3 regions of the Kitasatospora sp. NPDC001660 genome follow, and region 3 is predicted to be linked to each of the others. Evidence: riboswitches for the same ligand, from Rfam matches in the RefSeq annotation. Region 3 holds a riboswitch; each other region holds the start of a gene.

Region 1 (5,611 bases), on a different contig from region 3:
CGGCCACCCGCAGGGCCTCGAAGGCGAGGCCCCGCACGAGCGCGTCGTCGCCCTGCGCCGCGTCCAGCAGCTCCGCCACCGCCCGGTCCGCCGGACGGGCCGCGACCCAGGCGCGGTACTCGGCGCGGGCCGGGCCCGGCGAGTAGTCGGCGCAGGCGTTCAGCAGCTCGTAGGCGCTCTGCTCGATGTGGCCGGCCGCGGTCTGGGCGACCGTGCAGATCTCCTCCAGCTTCGCCCGCACCGCCCAGTGCCCGAGCGGCGAGAGCTCGGCGGCATCGTTCCTGCGCACGACGGCGCCGACCGCCGCCAGGCCGTCCAGCATCCAGTCCAGGACGGCGGCGACGTCCGAGGGCGCGGCCGGGGTGTCGATCTGCGGCTCGCGGCAGGTGCCGCGGACCGCCGACACGGCGGAGGCGGCGTGCGGGACGGGCGACAGGCCCGCGCCCCCGGTGCCGCCGACCCGGCGCTCGTCCAGGCCCCGGCGCAGCAGCTCCAGCAGCTCGCTGTCGGCGACCGGGCCGTCCACCAGGTGGAGGAAGGAGAGCAGCTGCGGGGCCTGGTCCACGGCCTGTCCGGCCAGCACCGCGAAGACGCCGCGCAGGGCGGCCGGCGGGACGGGCGCGAGCAGCGTCCAGGCGTCGAACAGCGCGGACCAGCCGCGCACCACGGCCTCGTCGTCGTGTTCCCAGGCGTGCAGCCGCCAGCCCGGTCCCGCCCCGCCGTCGCGGGCCTCGACCAGGCCGACCAGCAGCGCCTGGCCCCAGGCCTTGGCCGCGGCGCCGACCGTCATGGCCAGCGCGCGGCCCGCCGTGCGGGCGTCGTCGGGAAGCAGCTCGCCCCGCTTGTCGACCTCGTCGAGCTCCCCCGCCCAGCGGGCGATCCGGACGGCGTCCACCAGCATCCGGCGGGCCAGCGGAGCCAGCTCGGCGGGAGCGGGGAAGCCGTCCGGCACGGGAACCCGGCCACGGCCGGGCGCGGGTGCGGGGCCTCGTCGGCGGGGTACGCCGCCCCCGCCCGGCCTGGCCCCGACGGGCCGGTGGGCCGTACCGGGGAGGCGGGTCACCGTCGCACCGGTACCGATCGTCGGTGGGAGCGGGGCATCACGGTCGCGCGGGTTCCGAGACGTCACGTCGAGCAGTCTTCCCCTTGTACCGGCCTTCTGTCACATCCGGTTGGTTGTACGGACGGACCGGTTGTGGCAGCACCTCCGCAAGATCGGGCAACAGCGGCAAACCGCCTGGCCGGAAACGTGTGGCGGGACCATGCCAGGCCCGTTTGCGGCGATCACGGGGGGTGTCCGGCTGGATACGGAAAGGGGTGCGGCGAAGGGCGACCGGCCGACTTGTGAGGGGTGGCCGGCGGACGGCGCCGGGGAAACGTTCACCCTCCGGGATCGCCGGACGAGCTCCGCGTGGATGCGGATCGGCCAGGTCGGCGGCGGGGGAAATCGACCGGGCCGACTTCTCGCGCCGGAGGAATCGACTTCCGACGCCCGGCCGGCGTCGAGTGGCGGGTGGGGGGAAATGCGCGAAGAGGTGAAGCGGAGGAATGACCGCCTGGAATGTCCGGAAAGGGCCCGATGATCGTGGTCAGAGGAGGGGGGTGAGCCAGCGGCGGAGGAGTTCCGTGTAGTGCGCGGGGGCGGAGTTCCACAGGGCGGTGTGGTCGGCGCCCGGGAAGGCCTGGAGGCTCACGACGTCGGGGCGGGCCGCGGCGAGGTGCTGAGCCGCGCGGAACGGCGCGATCGGGTCGTCCGGGCTGTGCAGGACGAGGGTCGGGACGTGCAGGCCGGCGCCCTCGGCGAGGCGGGCGACGTCGGCCAGGCCGACCCCGGTGCGGCCCTCGGCGGCGAGGGCGCCGAGCTCGGCGACCGTCCGGGTGGAGCCGGTCCTGACCGCGTCGCGGCGGGCGGTCGCGGGGAGGTCGAGGACGGGCGAGTCCAGGACCATGCCGACGACGGCGCTCGACCAGGCCGAGCGGGCCGCGGCCTGCAGGCATATCGTGGCGCCGATCGACCAGCCGTACAGGATCACCCGGCCCGCGCCGCTGTCGAGGGCGAACCGCACGGCCGACTCGACGTCGCGCCACTCGGTCTCGCCGAAGTGGCTGAGCCCGTCCGGCGGGGCGGGCGCGCCCTGGTCGCCGCGGTAGGTGACGGCGAGGGCGGGCAGCGCGAGGCGCTGGAGGAGGGGCAGGACGGGGAGGGTCTGGCCGCGGTCGGCGCCGGGGCCGTGCACCAGGACCACCCAGGTGCCGCGCCTGCCGCCGAGGCGCCAGGCGGGCATGGCGCCCAGCTCGCCGGTGACGGCGGCCTCGGTGAACGGGAGGCCGAGGGCGGTCGTCGGGTCGCCGAGGTACACGCGCGGGGTGAGGCGGACTCCGGTGCCGGGGGCGAGGGTGCCCCGGTCGGCGCGGACGAGACGGCGGGTGACGCCCTGTTCGTCGCTGTGCAGGATGTCGTCGACGACGGCGTGGCCGTCACCGTCCCACTCGACCGCCCAGCAGCCGGGCTGCAGGACCGCGGGTGTCCGGTTGAAGGTGATCCGGTCGGCGGCGAGGCTCTGCACCAGGACGGGGCCGGACTCCGGCACGGCGGTCTGCGGGCGTACGAGCCGCTCGGACGCCCGGCGGCCGATCACCAGGACGGCGACCCCGGTGCCGACGGCGGCTGCCGCCACGACTGCTGCGGTTCCCCAACGCATATCGTTCCCCGCTCTGTGAGTCTCCTGGGCACTAGTTCACTAGGGGGAAAGGCCTGCGGCCAGTCGGATGGGCTGTATGGGGGAGGGTGTGAGGAGTCGCTGTACGGGGAAAGGGCGGGGCCGCGACCGGGCCAGGCAGACCCGACGCCTGGCGAGCGGCACGAAGCGCCGCCGGAGGTGCCTGCGGACCGCTGGACGATCGCACGGAGTGTCATGCCCCTGCGGTGGCGCGGATCGGAGGTGCTGACGGGGCCGCATCCGGCTCCGCGGCGGGCTCCCCCGGTGTGATCAACCCCTCCGTGACCTCGGTTGACTCCCGGTTCGGCCGCGTGATGGGATCCCAGGGCCAAACGGAGGCATGCAGAGGAAGCCGGTGCGAGTCCGGCGCGGTCCCGCCACTGTCACCGGGGAGCACGCTCGAAGTTTCCCTCCTCGCCCGTCAGCGGCCGGGAGGGGCCGACAGGCGGACCGTCAGCCATTGCTGGCAGGCTGCTGGACGGCTCCGGGGGTGCGTTCGACCCGGAAGCCAGGAGACTCTCGCCCCCGGTACGTCGATCCAGGGCGCGGACCCTGAGTGAGGACTCGCACGCGATGCAGGCTGCCCCGACCCGCCGAGCCCTCCCCTGTCCCCCACCGTCGTGCGCCCGCTGACCCGCGCCGCCGCGTTCGCGCTGGGCGCCGTCGCGGGCTACCTGGCGGACGCCCGGTACGCCGATCCGCGCCGCGGCCACCCGGTGGCCGTCTTCGGCGGTGCGGCGACGCGCCTGGAACGGCGGATGTGGCGGGACGACCGGGCGGCCGGGGCCGCGTACACGGCGCTCTGCGCGGGCGCGGTCGCGGCGGGCGCGGTGGTGCTGGACCGGACGGTGGGCCGCCGGCCGCTGGGGCGGGCCGCGCTGGCCGCCGCCGCGACGTGGACGGTGCTCGGCGGCACGTCGCTGACCCGGGAGGCCCGCACGATCGGCCGGTCGCTGGCCGCGGGCGACCTCCCGGCCGCCCGGGAGCGGCTGCCGCACCTCTGCGGGCGCGACCCGAGCGCGCTGGACGGGCAGCAGATCGCCCGCGCCGTCGTCGAGTCGGTGGCCGAGAACACCGCGGACGCCGTCGTGAACGCGCTGGCCTGGGGCGCCCTCGCCGGCACGCCCGGGCTGCTGGCGTTCCGCGCCGTCAACACGCTGGACGCGATGGTGGGCCACCGTTCGCCGCGCCACGCCCGGTTCGGCTGGGCCTCGGCCCGGCTGGACGACGTGGCGGGCTGGCCGGGCGCCCGGTTGACGGCGCTGCTGACGGTGGCCGCCGCGCCGGAGCCGCGGACGGCCTGGCGGGTGTGGCGGCGGGACGGTTCGGCGCACCCCAGCCCGAACGCGGGGCAGGCGGAGTCGGCGTTCGCGGGCGCGGTGGGCGTGCGGCTCGGCGGCACGCTGCGGTACGGGGAGCGTGTGGAGCACCGGCCGGTGCTGGGCGCGGAGTTGCGGCCGGTGGCGGTGGACGACATCGAGCGGGCCTGCGCGCTGTCGCGGCGGGTGGGCGCGCTGGCGCTGGGTACGACGGTCGCGGGGCATCTCGTGATCCGGGCCGTCCTAGGCAGGAGGGGAAGGGCATGAGCGAGCGGTGGGGGTCCCCCCGGCCGGGGGCTGGGGGAGAGGTGGGCGCATGAGCAACGCGCTGCTGGTCGCCGGGACGACCTCGGACGCGGGCAAGAGCGTCGTCACGGCGGGCATCTGCCGGTGGCTGGCCCGCCAGGGCGTCCGGGTCGCGCCGTTCAAGGCGCAGAACATGTCCCTGAACTCCTTCGTGACGGCCGACGGCGCCGAGATCGGCCGCGCCCAGGCGATGCAGGCGCAGGCGGCCCGGGTCGAGCCGGAGGCGGCGATGAACCCGGTGCTGCTGAAGCCCGGCGCGGACGGCCGCAGCCAGGTGGTGCTGCTGGGCAGGCCGGTCGCCGAGGTCGGTGCGCTGGACTACCGCGAGCGCAAGCCCGTCCTGCTGGAGCGCGCCCTGGAGTGCCTGGCGGACCTGCGCCGCCGGTACGACGTGGTGGTGTGCGAGGGCGCGGGCTCGCCCGCCGAGATCAACCTGCGGGACCGGGACATCGCCAACATGGGCCTGGCGACGGCCGCCGGGCTGCCCGTCGTGGTGGTCGGCGACATCGACCGCGGGGGCGTGTTCGCGGCGATGTACGGGACGCTGGCGCTGCTGTCCGCGCAGGACCAGCGGCACGTGGCGGGCTGGTTCGTCAACAAGTTCCGCGGGGACGCCCGGCTGCTGGCGCCCGGCCTGGAGATGCTGCACGACCTGACCGGCCGTCCGGTGCTCGGCACGCTGCCGATGCTGCCGGGGCTGTGGCTGGACGCCGAGGACTCGCTGGACCTGTCGACGGTCGTGGACCGGGTCGACGGGCGCGGGCCGCTCGGGGCGGACGTGCTGCGGGTGACCGTGGTGCGCTTCCCCCGGCTGTCGAACTTCACCGACGTGGACGCGCTGGCGCAGGAGCCGGGCGTGCTCGTGCGCTGGGCGACCCGGCCGGAGGAGCTGGCCGACGCCGACCTCGTGGTGCTGCCCGGCACCCGGGCCACCGTGGCCGACCTGGCCTGGCTGCGCGAGCGCGGGCTGGAGCCGGCGCTGAAGGCGAGGGCGGCGGCCGGGCTGCCGATCCTCGGGGTCTGCGGCGGCTACCAGATGCTGGCGGGCTCGATCGTCGACGACGTCGAGTCGAAGGCGGGTGCCGTCGACGGGCTCGGCCTGCTGCCGACGCACGTGCGGTTCGGCGTGGAGAAGGTGCTGGCGCGGCCGGTCGGCGAGGCGTACGGGCAGCGGGTCGAGGGCTACGAGATCCACCACGGGGTGGTGACGGTCGAGGGCGGCCGGGCGTTCGTCTCCGATGACCGCGGGCGGAGCCTGGACGGCTG
Region 2 (5,611 bases), on a different contig from region 3:
TTCGTTCGGCTGTCCGCCGGACCGTAGTCGGGGAATGGTTGTGCGCATGCGTGTGATGCCGGTGTGGCCTGGGAGTTCATCCGGACGGGCGGCGCGCGCGGGCGGGGGAGTCAGGGTGGCCGCCAAGATCATCGGCCGGTGGCGCCGGGGTCGTTCGGAGCGACAGTTACAGCGGGCAGGGCGGTGATTGCGTCGAGGTGGCCGGCGGTGTGACCGGTGTCGTGCCCGTCCGTGACTCGAAGGATCCGGACGGGCCGGCTCTGCTCTTCCCGGCTGATGCTTGGTCCTCATTCCTCGCCGGGGTCAAGGGCGGGGAGTTTTCGACCGAATGATCAAACAGAGAGGTGCCCCGCACGGGCTGTGGCCGTGCGGGGCACCTCTCTCGTATCTGCGGGCTCAGAAGTCGTCGTCGAAGGAGACCGAACCCTCGACGGCGACCTGGTAGGCGGAGACCCGGCGCTCGAAGAAGTTGGTCAGCTCCTGGACGTTCTGCAGCTCCATGAAGCCGAACGGGTTGGTGGACCCGTACCGGATCGGCAGGCCGAGGCGGGCCAGGCGCTGGTCGGCCACGGCCTCCAGGTACTGGCGCATGGAGTCGGTGTTCATGCCGGCGAGACCATCGCCGCACAGGTCCTGGGCGAACTGGAGCTCGGCCTCGACGGCCTCCTCCAGCATCTCCGTGACCTGCTTGGCCATCTCGTCGTCGAAGAGGTCGGGCTCCTCCTCGCGGACGGTGTCCACGACCGACATCGCGAAGTCCATGTGCATGGACTCGTCGCGGAACACCCAGTTGGTGCCGGTGGCGAGACCGTGCAGCAGACCGCGGCTCCGGAACCAGTACACGTACGCGAACGCGCCGTAGAAGAACAGGCCCTCGACACACGCGGCGAAGCAGATCAGGTTCAGGAGGAACGCGCGGCGGTCCTCCTTGGTCTGCAGCGAGTCGATGTGGTCGACCGCGTTCATGTACTTGAAGCAGAACTTGGCCTTCTGCGCGATGGAGGGGATGTTCTCCACCGCGGCGAACGCGGCCGCGCGGTCCTCGGGGTCGGGGAGGTAGGTGTCGAGCAGCGTCAGGTAGAACTGCACATGCACGGCCTCCTCGAACAGCTGCCGCGACAGGTACAGCCGCGCCTCCGGCGAGTTGATGTGCTTGTAGAGGCTCAGCACGACGTTGTTCGCGACGATCGAGTCGCCCGTCGCGAAGAACGCGACCAGTCGGCCGATCAGGTGGCGCTCGCCCTCGCTCAGCTTCGCCAGGTCGGCGACGTCGGAGTGCAGGTCCACCTCCTCCACCGTCCAGGTGTTCTTGATCGCGTCCCGGTACCGGTCGTAGAACGACGGGTAGCGCATCGGGCGCAGGGTCAGCTCGAAGCCGGGGTCGAGCAGCATCTTGCGGTCTTCGGGGGTGCTCACTGGCAGGCCTCGCAGGACTCGGGGTTCTCCAGGGAGCAGGCGATGGCGGCTTCCTGCTCCGGGGTGAGGGTGGCAACGGGGACGGGCGCGGCAGCACGGGCGGTACCCGACGCGGCCTGGGCGATCCGGGTCGCCGGGCGCGAGCGCAGGTAGTAGGTGGTCTTCAGACCGACCTTCCACGCGTACGCGTACATCGAGCTGAGCTTGCCGATGGTCGGCGCGGCCATGAACAGGTTGAGCGACTGGCTCTGGTCGATGTACGGCATGCGGGCCGCGGCCAGGTCGATCAGCGCGCGCTGGGGCAGCTCCCAGGCCGTCCGGTAGAGCGAACGGACCTCGGCCGGCAGCCAGTTGAAGTCCTGGACGGACCCGTTGGAGTCGCGCAGCGCGTCCCGGGTCTGCTGGTCCCAGACGCCGAGCTCCTTGAGCTCGCGCACCAGGTACGGGTTGACCTGGAGGAACTCACCGGAGAGGGTCTCGCGCTTGAACAGGTTGGACACCTGCGGCTCGATGCACTCGTACACACCGGCGATCGACGCGATGGTCGCGGTCGGCGCGATGGCCAGCAGCAGCGAGTTGCGCAGGCCGGTCTCGGCGATGCGGGCGCGCAGGGCCGTCCAGCGGTCGGCCCACTGCGGCGCGGCGGAAGGGAAATGGTCGATGTGCAGCTCGCCACGCGCGGCGCGGGTCTCGCCGTAGGCCTCGTGGCGGCCCAGCTGCTCGGCCAGGTCGGCGGAGCGCTCGTAGGCGGTGAGCATGATGCGCTCGGCGATCAGCGTGGACAGCTGCTTCGCCTCCGCGGAGTCGAAGCCGATCCGCAGCTTGAAGAAGACGTCCTGCAGGCCCATCACGCCGAGGCCGACCGGCCGCCAGCGGGAGTTGGAGGCGCCGGCCTCGACCGTCGGGTAGAAGTTGATGTCCACCACGCGGTCGAGGAAGGTGACGGCGGTGCGCACGGTGGCGTCCAGCCGCTCCCAGTCCATCGCGCCGAGAAGGTCCGCAGCGGTGGCCCCGGCGGCGACGTGCGCGCCGAGGTTGACCGAGCCGAGGTTGCAGACGGCGGTCTCGGAGTCGTCCGTGACCTCCAGGATCTCGGTGCACAGGTTGGACGAGTGCACCGTGCGGCCCGGCAGCGCGGTCTGGTTGGCGGCGCGGTTGGAGGCGTCCTTGAAGGTCATCCAGCCGTTGCCGGTCTGCGCCAGGGTGCGCATCATGCGGGCGTACAGGGTCTGCGCCGGGATCGTCCGGACGGCCTTGCCGGCCTGCTCGGCCTTGCGGTAGGCCTCGTCGAACTCCTCGCCCCACAGGTCGACGAGCTCGGGCACGTCGGCGGGGGAGAACAGCGACCAGTCCGCGTTGGCGTTGACCCGGCGCATGAACTCGTCCGGGATCCAGTGCGCCAGGTTGAGGTTGTGGGTGCGGCGCGCCTCCTCACCGGTGTTGTCGCGCAGCTCCAGGAACTCCTCGATGTCGGCGTGCCAGGTCTCCAGGTAGACGCAGGCCGCGCCCTTGCGGCGGCCGCCCTGGTTGACCGCGGCGACCGAGGAGTCGAGGGTGCGCAGGAACGGGACGATGCCGTTGGACTTGCCGTTGGTGCCGCGGATCAGGCTGCCGCGCGAGCGGATGCGCGAGTAGGACAGGCCGATGCCGCCGGCGTGCTTGGACAGCCGGGCGATCTGCGCGTAGCGGTTGTAGATCGAGTCGAGGTTGTCCAGCGGCGAGTCGAGCAGGTAGCAGCTCGACATCTGCGGGTGCCGGGTGCCGGAGTTGAACAGGGTCGGCGAGGAGGTCAGGTACTCCAGGCGGCTCATCAGGCCGTACAGCTCGGCGACCTCGCGCACCGACTGCTCGCTGTCGCCGACCGCCAGGCCGCAGGCGACACGGAGCAGGAAGTGCTGAGGGGTCTCGACGACCTTCCGGGTGATCGGGTGGCGCAGCAGGTAGCGGGACTGCACGGTGCGCAGGCCGAAGTACTCGAAGCGGTCGTCGCCCTGGGGGTCGATCAGGGCGTCGAGGGCGGCGGCGTGCTTGGCGACGAACGCGGCGGTGGTGTCGCCGATGAGGCCCTCGGCGTGGCCGACGGCGACGGAGGCGGCGAAGGAGACGGCGCCCTGGCTGCCGGCCTCGTCGACGATCTCCAGGGCGAGCAGGCGGGCGGCCAGCTTCGAGTACTGGGGGTCCTCGGCGATCATCGACGCGGCGGCGTCCACGGCCAGTCCGCGCAGCTCGGCGAAGTCCGAGCCGGCGTGGCGCCCGCGCAGCGCGGCGGCGGCGACGTGACCGGGGTCCACCTGGGGGAGATCGGCGCTGCGGTCGGTGAGGAGTCGCAGGAGCGCGCCGCCGGGGTCGGAGACCGTGGGGTCGGCGGGGGCGGAGCCGGAGCCCTGGGCGGGCAGGGTTGCTGAGGCAGCGATGGTCAAGGCGCTCTCTCCTGGCGGCGATCGGCGGCGGTGATCGGGGTGCCGGGCCGTTCGGGGCAGGGGCGCACGCGCGCGGGCGCACATGGGCGCGTCGCGCGACGGTGTCATCCCCGGCCCGCCCGCGAGGCCCGGAAGGTACTACTGGTGCTGCCGGCCTCTGCGGGAGGGCCTCTGCACACCGTCGGCAGGTACTCGGACTCGCGGGCACGGCTCGGTTGAGCCGCCCGCACACCGCTGCGGGGCAGTCCCGGACTCGCACCGGGTTCCCCTGCGTCGACAGCAGGGATGAGCATACATCTAGTGTCGGGAATCCGATGCAGCCCCACATGTAGTGTCGCGCGGCACAGTTAATCGAGCTGGCGTGCGATAAACTGCTCAGGTCGGGGGGTGCCATTCCTGCCCTGTGCGGGTGTCGCACGGGCGCATCCGCACCTGCAGCGCGCCGCCCGCGGCGGCTCCCGGAGCCGTCCCCGAAGCCGTCCCCGAAGGGGCCCCCGGGTTCGTCGGGTTTTCGACGCAGCGCCCGGTGTCCTGGTTCGCGAGCTGCCCCGTCGGGGTCACCCGCCAGCGCTGGTCGGGCCGGGAGGTGCAGGCGGTGAGGACCGGGAAGCCGATGGCGGGGTCCTCGACGCAGCGTCCGGACTGGCCGATCGAGCCGTCGTCCGCCATCGTCCAGGTCTGGGCCGCAGAGCCGTCACAGGTGCCCGCGCCGACCGCGGCCGGGTCGCCGTTCACCCGGCTGTCCAGGCACAGGCCCGGCAGGGCCGAGGTGATCGCGCCGCTGGGCTGGCCGGCGGCCGCCTGGAACGAGAACGAGTCGCTGCCGAGCCCGGCGCCGCCGTCCCAGATCTCGAACCCGGCCTGGACGGCGCACAGGTAGGAACCGGCCGGGACGTAGCCGCGCTGGACGGCGTCGCGGGTGAAGGCCCGCAGGTCCAGGTCGGTGACGGAGGACGTGCTGGTGGCCATCGCGTAGGTGATCAGCGTGTGGCTGCTGGTCTTCGGCGCCTGGTACACGCGGTAGGAGGTGCCGCCGGCCTGGAGCTCGCCGGCCTCGTCGCCGAACGGGGACTTGCCGTTGCCGCGCAGCCAGATCATCAGCTCGGCGCTCTCGGTGAACGAGCAGCTGGTGCGGCTGTTGCTGTACCAGATGTCGTACGAGGCGTTGTAGACGCCGGAGTCGATCTGGGTGGTGTGCCAACTGCTGGTCGCGTAACGCAGGTTGCTGACGGGGATGGGCAGCGGTCCGGTGCCGGGCTGGAACTGGGTGCTGATGTGCGGGTAGGCGCCGGGGCCGCGGCCGGGGTCGGTCAGGCTGGCCGGGCCGATGCCGCTGCGGGTGACCTTGAAGCCGGTGGCGCCGTCGGTGCTGCTGATGCACAGGCCGCCGGTGGCGTTCCACTCGTTGGGGTTGATCAGGTAGCGGCCGGAGTCGACGGCCTGCGAGGGGTAACGGTTCTGCGCGGTGGAGCAGAGCTCGCCGGCGGTGGCGGCGGGCAGCGGGGTGACCACCGGGGCGCCCTTGGCGGGCCTGGCGGGCTCCTGATGGTCCCGGGGGAGCAGCAGGGCGCACAGGACCAGCACGATGACGGCGGCCGGCGCGAGCGCCCACCACGGGCGCCGGCCGACGTGCCCGGCTCCGGGCATGGCGGGGTTGGTCACGGGGTTCTCGCCTCCCTGCTGCTGCGTGGTCGTACGGTCCGTCGGTCGGGCCTGGGGCGCGCTCACCCGGCGGGGGTGGAGCTCGACCGCGGCCGGGTGGCGGTGGCGGTCGG
Region 3 (5,611 bases):
GACGCCGTCCTCCCAGATCAGCTCGTAGGCGCCGAGCCGCAGGACGTTGCGGTCCACGATCGGCATCCGGTCGAGCGTCCACCCCACCGCGTACTGCGAGATCAGCTCGTCGATCCGGCGGGCGTGCCGGACGTATCCCTCGATCAGCTCCATCGTGTACTCGCCGACCTGCGGGGTGCCCTCGTCGGGCTTGGGCTCGCGGGCGCGGGCCACCCAGTCGGCGAGGACCTGCTGCGGGTCGACCCCGCGGTGGTCGGCCTCGAAGAGGATCTGGAAGGCCCGGGTGCGGGCCTTGCTGCGTGCGGCCGACACGGACTTACTTCACCCGGCCGAGGTAGCTGCCGTCGCGGGTGTCGACCTTGACCTTCTCGCCGGTGACGACGAACAGCGGGACCTGGATCTCGGCACCGGTCTCCAGGGTGGCCGGCTTGGTGCCACCGGTGGAGCGGTCGCCCTGGACGCCCGGCTCGGTGTGCTCGATGGTCAGCTCGACGGCGGCCGGGAGCTCGATGTACAGCACCGCGCCCTCGTTGGTGGCGACCAGGGCCTCGAAGCCCTCCAGCAGGTACTTGGCGGCGTCGCCGACCACGGCCGGCTCGACGGTCAGCTGGTCGTAGGTGTCCATGTCCATGAACACGAAGTTCTCGCCGTCCTTGTACGAGAACTGCATGCCGCGCTTGTCGACGTTGGCGGTCTCGACCTTGGTGCCCGCGTTGAAGGTCTTGTCGACGACCTTGCCGGTCAGGACCTCCTTGAGCTTGGTACGCACGAAGGCCGGGCCCTTACCGGGCTTGACGTGCTGGAACTCGACGACGGACCAGAGCTTGCCGCCCTCCAGCTTGAGGACCATGCCGTTCTTGAGATCGTTCGTGGAAGCCACGGGCGCACTTACTCCTGGATATAGCTGTCAAGGAACCAAGGGGTCGCGTCCTGCCGTCGGTGGCCGTCAGGGGCCGCCGTCACAGGGCGAGGAGCTCCTTGGTGGTGATGGTGAGCAGCTCGGGCCCGCCCTCTTCGAGGGGGCGCACGACGAGCGTGTCCTCGATCCGGACCCCGCCCTTGCCCGGGATGTGTACCCCCGGGCCGACGGTGACCGGTACGCGGCTGTCCAGTTTACCCATGTCCGCGGGACCGAGGCGCGGCGCCTCCCGGATCTCCAGCCCGATGCCGTGGCCCACCGGGTGCGGGGAGGCCTCGGGGTGGCCGGCCGCGTCCAGGATCTGCCGGGCGGCCCGGTCGGGTACGCACTGCTCGACGCCCGGTCCGAGCGCCTCCCGGCCGGCCCGCTGCGCCCGGAACACCAGCCGGTGCAGCTCGACCTGCCAGGGCGCGGGCGCGGCGCCGATCACGAAGGTCCGGGCGGTCGACACGCCGTACCCGCGGTACTGCGCGCCGAGCACGACGGTCAGGAAGTCGCCCTCCTCGACGCGGCGGTCGGTCGGCTGGTGGGCGGGCTGGCCGGAGTGGCTGCCGGTGCCGACCGAGACCGGGAAGGCCGCCCGGTCGGCGCCGTGGTCGATCATCCGGCGCTCCAGCTCCATCGCCAGGTGCCGCTCGGTGCGGCCGACCAGGATCGACTCCAGCAGCTCGCCGAGCGCCTGGTCGGCGATCTCGGCGGCGATGCGCAGGTCGGCGATCTCGTGCTCGTCCTTGATCACCCGCAGCCGCTCCACGACCTGCCCCAGCTCGGTCAGCCGGACCCCCTCGGCCATGCTCGCCACCGCGCGGTGACGCAGGACGGTCAGGTCGTGCTCCTCCACCGCCAGGGCCTGCACCCGCAGCCGGGAGGCCTCGACCGCGGCGGCCAGCGCGGTGTCCGCCCCGGTCGGCACCGGCACCTGGGTGACATCGGCGGCGATCAGGTGTTCCCCGGTGTCGTCCGGCGGCAGGTCGTCCGGCAGCGACAGCAGCGCCCGCTCCCTGGTGAGCAGCAGGGTCGCACCGCAGGGGGCGCAGCCGGTCAGGTACCGCACGTTGGCCGGCCGGGTGATCAGCGCCGCATCGGCCCCGGCCGCACTGCAGTGCTCCCGCAGCCGCTCCCGTCGACCCGCGTACGCATCAGACATGCGTCGAGCCTACGAACCCCCACCCGGATCCGCCCGCCGAGCACCCCCGACGGGGGCGTGACCTTTACCCGCCCACGCCCCCACCGGCGCCGTCGCACCACTTCCGGGTCGATGAGCCCCCGCCGCAGGGGCCGCCTCATCCACCGTCGACCGGGCGTCGCCCGATCGAGCCGGCGAGCGCTCCCTGCACGTCCGCAGAGATGGTTCACAACCCTGTGGTCACCGCGCTGCCGGCGTGCGGGGTGCCGAAGGAACGGCTGCGCCCGGTGCAGGTGCTCCGCGCCGGGCTCGCGGTCGCGGGGACGCTGCCGATCGCGGCGGCGTACCTCACGAGCCGTCGCCGCCCCAGCGCTTCTCGACCCCGGCCAGCTTCCAGTACCCGATCGCCACGGCCCAGACGACGACGAACAGAGCGGCGATGGCGTACCCGACGTTGTCCAGCGAGATGTCCGCGATCCAGCCGGTGACCGGGTCGGTCAGGTCCAGCTTCTCGTGCAGCACGCCGACCAGTTCGATCGTGCCGATGATGAACGCCACCGCGATCGACAGCCCAGTGATCGTCAGGTTGTAGTACACCTTGCGCACCGGGTTGGAGAACGCCCACTGGTACGCGAAGTTCATGAACGTCCCGTCCAGCGTGTCGAACAGGCTCATCCCCGCCGCGAACAGCAGCGGCAGGCAGACGATCGCGTACCAGGGCAGCCCGGCCGCCGCGCCCGAACCGGCCATCACCATCAGAGTGACCTCGGTCGCGGTGTCGAAGCCGAGGCCGAGCACCATGCCCACCGGGAACATCTGGCCGGGCCGGGTGATCGAGCGGGTCGCCCGGTTGAGCACCCGGGCCAGGAAGCCGCGCGAGTTGAGGTGCTCCTCCAGCTCAGCCTCGTCGTACTGTCCGGCGCGCATCGCCCGGAACACCTTCAGGATGCCGAGCAGCGCCGCCAGGTTGAGCGCGCCGATCAGGTAGAGGAAGGCGCCGGAGGCCGTCGTGCCGACCATGCCCAGCCACTGGTGGGTGGTCGACTCGTCGTCCATCAGCGTGTTCGCCAGCTGCGCGCCGCCCGCGACCAGGGCGGCCATGATGACCACCATCGACGAGTGCCCGAGGGCGAACCAGAAGCCCACCGAGACCGGCCGCTTGCCGTCGGCCATCAGCTTGCGGGTGGTGTTGTCGATCACCGCGATGTGGTCGGCGTCGAAGGCGTGCCGCATGCCGAGCGTGTACGCCGTGATGCCGAGGCCCACCCCGAAGACCTGGGTGCCGACGGCGTAGTTGTGGGGCGCCACCAGGAAGATCAGGGTCCCGAACGCCACCACGTGCATGGCCAGGATCACCCCGATCAGCCCGGCGGTGCGGACGGTGTCCTCTCGCTTCCACCGGAAGGTGGGCAGCACGGCGGGCGCGGCCTCGGGGGCGGCGGTTTCGGGCAGGGTCATCTTCGGATCACGCTCCAGCACCTCGTGGAAACACTTCGTGAGATGCCGTGGCCGGTCTCCTGGCTGACGGGGCTCCCGTACCCGCCTTCCCAGGCGCGCGAAGCGCCCAGTGGCGTGTGGGTACGAGCGAACTCCCCCGATCACAGTGGCGAGGGCCGCTCCGGACTGGGACCCCTGAGGGTCCGTCACCGGTCTTCCCGAGCACCACGGCGGGGAACACCGTAGGGGCCCGGTCCCACCCATGCAAGGCTGCGCACCTGCGCAGGTGTCCAGGATCACAGGTCGTGAGCTGCCAGAATGTCCGCATGCATCTCGTACCGGCCGACCGCGCGGGCCACCGCACCATCGACGGGCACCGGGTCTGCGAGGCCATCGCCGCGATCGGCGACGCCGCGCACGTCCGCTCGTGGTCCGAGCGGTTCTCCCTGCTCGCGGACCCCGGCCGGCTGGCCCTCCTGCTCGCCCTCCACCGCGCCGGCCCGCTCGCCGTCACCGACCTCGCCGTCGCCACCGGCATGCGCGACCCGGCCGTCTCCCAGGCCCTGCGGCTGCTCCGTACGGCCGGCGTGGTCACCGGCGACAAGGACGGACGCGTCGTGCGCTACCGGCTCGTGGACGACAGCATGCGCCCCCTCCTCGACGAGTGCGCCGCAGCCGATCACCACGAGCCCACCGCCGCGGCGGGCTGACCGGCCCCCGGAAACACCACGGGGAGCGGGCCGGACGAGTACGATCACGGCGTGCCGGCCCACCCCCATGCCTGGCGCGCCGACCGCTGGAACACCCGGCCGGTCAGGGCCTGCGGGCACCGGCCGCACCGCCGGCCCGGGCCCAGCCACCTGAATCCCGCTCAGGCCGCCTGGCAGGTCGGACACCAGAACAGGTTGCGCGCCGCGTGCGACTCCGTCCGCACGTCCGTGCCGCAGACCAGGCAGGGCATCGCGGCACGACGGTAGACGTAGACCTCGCCGCCGTGGTCGTCGACGCGCGGCGGGCGGCCCATCGCCTCGGGGGTGTGTTCGGGGCGGACGGTGTCGATGCGGCCCGCGCCGACGCCCTCGCGCATCAGCGCGACGAGGTCCGCCCAGATCGTGTCCCACTCGGCCCGGGTGAGGTCCCGGCCCGCGCGGTGCGGGTTGATGCCGTGCCGGAAGAGCACCTCGGCGCGGTAGACGTTGCCCACCCCGGCCAGCACCTTCTGGTCCATCAGCAGGGCCGCGACGGTCGTCCGGCTGGCCGATATCCGGCGCCACGCGGCGTCCGGGTCGGCGTCGGCGCGCAGCGGGTCGGGCCCGAGGCGTGCGGCGACGGCGGCTTTCTCGGCGCCGGTGATCAGCGCGCAGGTGTTGGGACCGCGCAGGTCGGCGTGGGCGTCGTCGTTCTCCAGGCGCAGCCGGATCAGCCCGACGGGCTCCGGGGCGGGCCCGGCGGCGAAGGTGAAGCCGCCGTAGAGGCCGAGGTGGACGTGGACCCAGGCGCCCTCCTCGAAGCCGAGGAAGAGGTGCTTGCCGGTGGCCTCCGCCCCGACCAGCACCTGCCCGTCGATCAGCTTGGCGCCGTCGGCGAACCGGCCCTGCGGGCTGGACACCCGGACGGGCCGGCCGCCGAAGACCTTGGTGTTCTCGGCCGCGAGGCGGTGGATGATGTGGCCTTCCGGCACGGGCTCGGCTCCCCTGGGACGGATCAACTCGACCCGTCCATTCTCCCAGCCGGCTCCGACAGCCCGGCTCAGCGGACCGGCATCCCCATCAGCCGGGCCAGGATCACCCGGTCCAGCTCGGCCGCCGTCGCGGCGACGTCCAGGTGCGAGTTGTCGATGATCGGCAGCCCGGAGTTGTACCAGCCGGCCATCCGCCCGTGGATGCGGGCGACCTCCTCGTCGCTCAGCCGCCGGTTGCCGCTGCGCCGGGCGTTGCGCACGAGCACCGAGTCGAGGCTGGGCAGCAGCACGACGGGCAGCATGCCGGGGCCGATGTGCCGTTTCCAACCGCCGAGGCCGATGGCCGGGCGGTCGGGGAAGACGGCGTCGTCGATGATGCAGGAGATGCCGTTGGCGAGGTAGTTGCGGCAGGCGAAGCCGCAGGTTCGGCGGGCCAGCCGGTACTGGG

Evidence for each region. Region 3 has a riboswitch for cobalamin ahead of ACWCXH_RS20950 (HoxN/HupN/NixA family nickel/cobalt transporter). Riboswitches for the same ligand answer to the same signal wherever they lie in the genome.
Region 1: linked by a shared signal. The riboswitch ahead of ACWCXH_RS13785 (cobalamin biosynthesis protein) and the one ahead of ACWCXH_RS20950 (HoxN/HupN/NixA family nickel/cobalt transporter) in region 3 are both predicted to bind cobalamin.
Region 2: linked by a shared signal. The riboswitch ahead of ACWCXH_RS02900 (ribonucleoside-diphosphate reductase subunit alpha) and the one ahead of ACWCXH_RS20950 (HoxN/HupN/NixA family nickel/cobalt transporter) in region 3 are both predicted to bind cobalamin.

Annotation. Positions count from the first base shown of each region.
Region 1 covers NZ_JBSFGU010000010.1:72,374-77,984, forward strand. The annotation lists gene ACWCXH_RS13775 (hypothetical protein) at 1-952, opposite strand, end outside; gene ACWCXH_RS13780 (alpha/beta hydrolase) at 1,590-2,678, opposite strand; cobalamin riboswitch at 3,067-3,238, shown strand; gene ACWCXH_RS13785 (cobalamin biosynthesis protein) at 3,341-4,306, shown strand; gene ACWCXH_RS13790 (cobyric acid synthase) at 4,356-5,611, shown strand, end outside.
Region 2 covers NZ_JBSFGU010000002.1:204,998-210,608, forward strand. The annotation lists gene ACWCXH_RS02890 (DUF397 domain-containing protein) at 69-332, shown strand; gene ACWCXH_RS02895 (ribonucleotide-diphosphate reductase subunit beta) at 397-1,392, opposite strand; gene ACWCXH_RS02900 (ribonucleoside-diphosphate reductase subunit alpha) at 1,413-3,836, opposite strand; cobalamin riboswitch at 4,003-4,167, opposite strand; gene ACWCXH_RS02905 (GH12 family glycosyl hydrolase domain-containing protein) at 4,212-5,498, opposite strand; gene ACWCXH_RS02910 (glycoside hydrolase family 26 protein) at 5,561-5,611, opposite strand, start outside.
Region 3 covers NZ_JBSFGU010000018.1:96,203-101,813, forward strand. The annotation lists gene nusB (transcription antitermination factor NusB) at 1-312, opposite strand, end outside; gene efp (elongation factor P) at 317-880, opposite strand; gene ACWCXH_RS20945 (M24 family metallopeptidase) at 960-2,066, opposite strand; gene ACWCXH_RS20950 (HoxN/HupN/NixA family nickel/cobalt transporter) at 2,394-3,503, opposite strand; cobalamin riboswitch at 3,536-3,727, opposite strand; gene ACWCXH_RS20955 (ArsR/SmtB family transcription factor) at 3,809-4,192, shown strand; gene ACWCXH_RS20960 (Fpg/Nei family DNA glycosylase) at 4,354-5,163, opposite strand; gene ACWCXH_RS20965 (AAA family ATPase) at 5,232-5,611, opposite strand, start outside.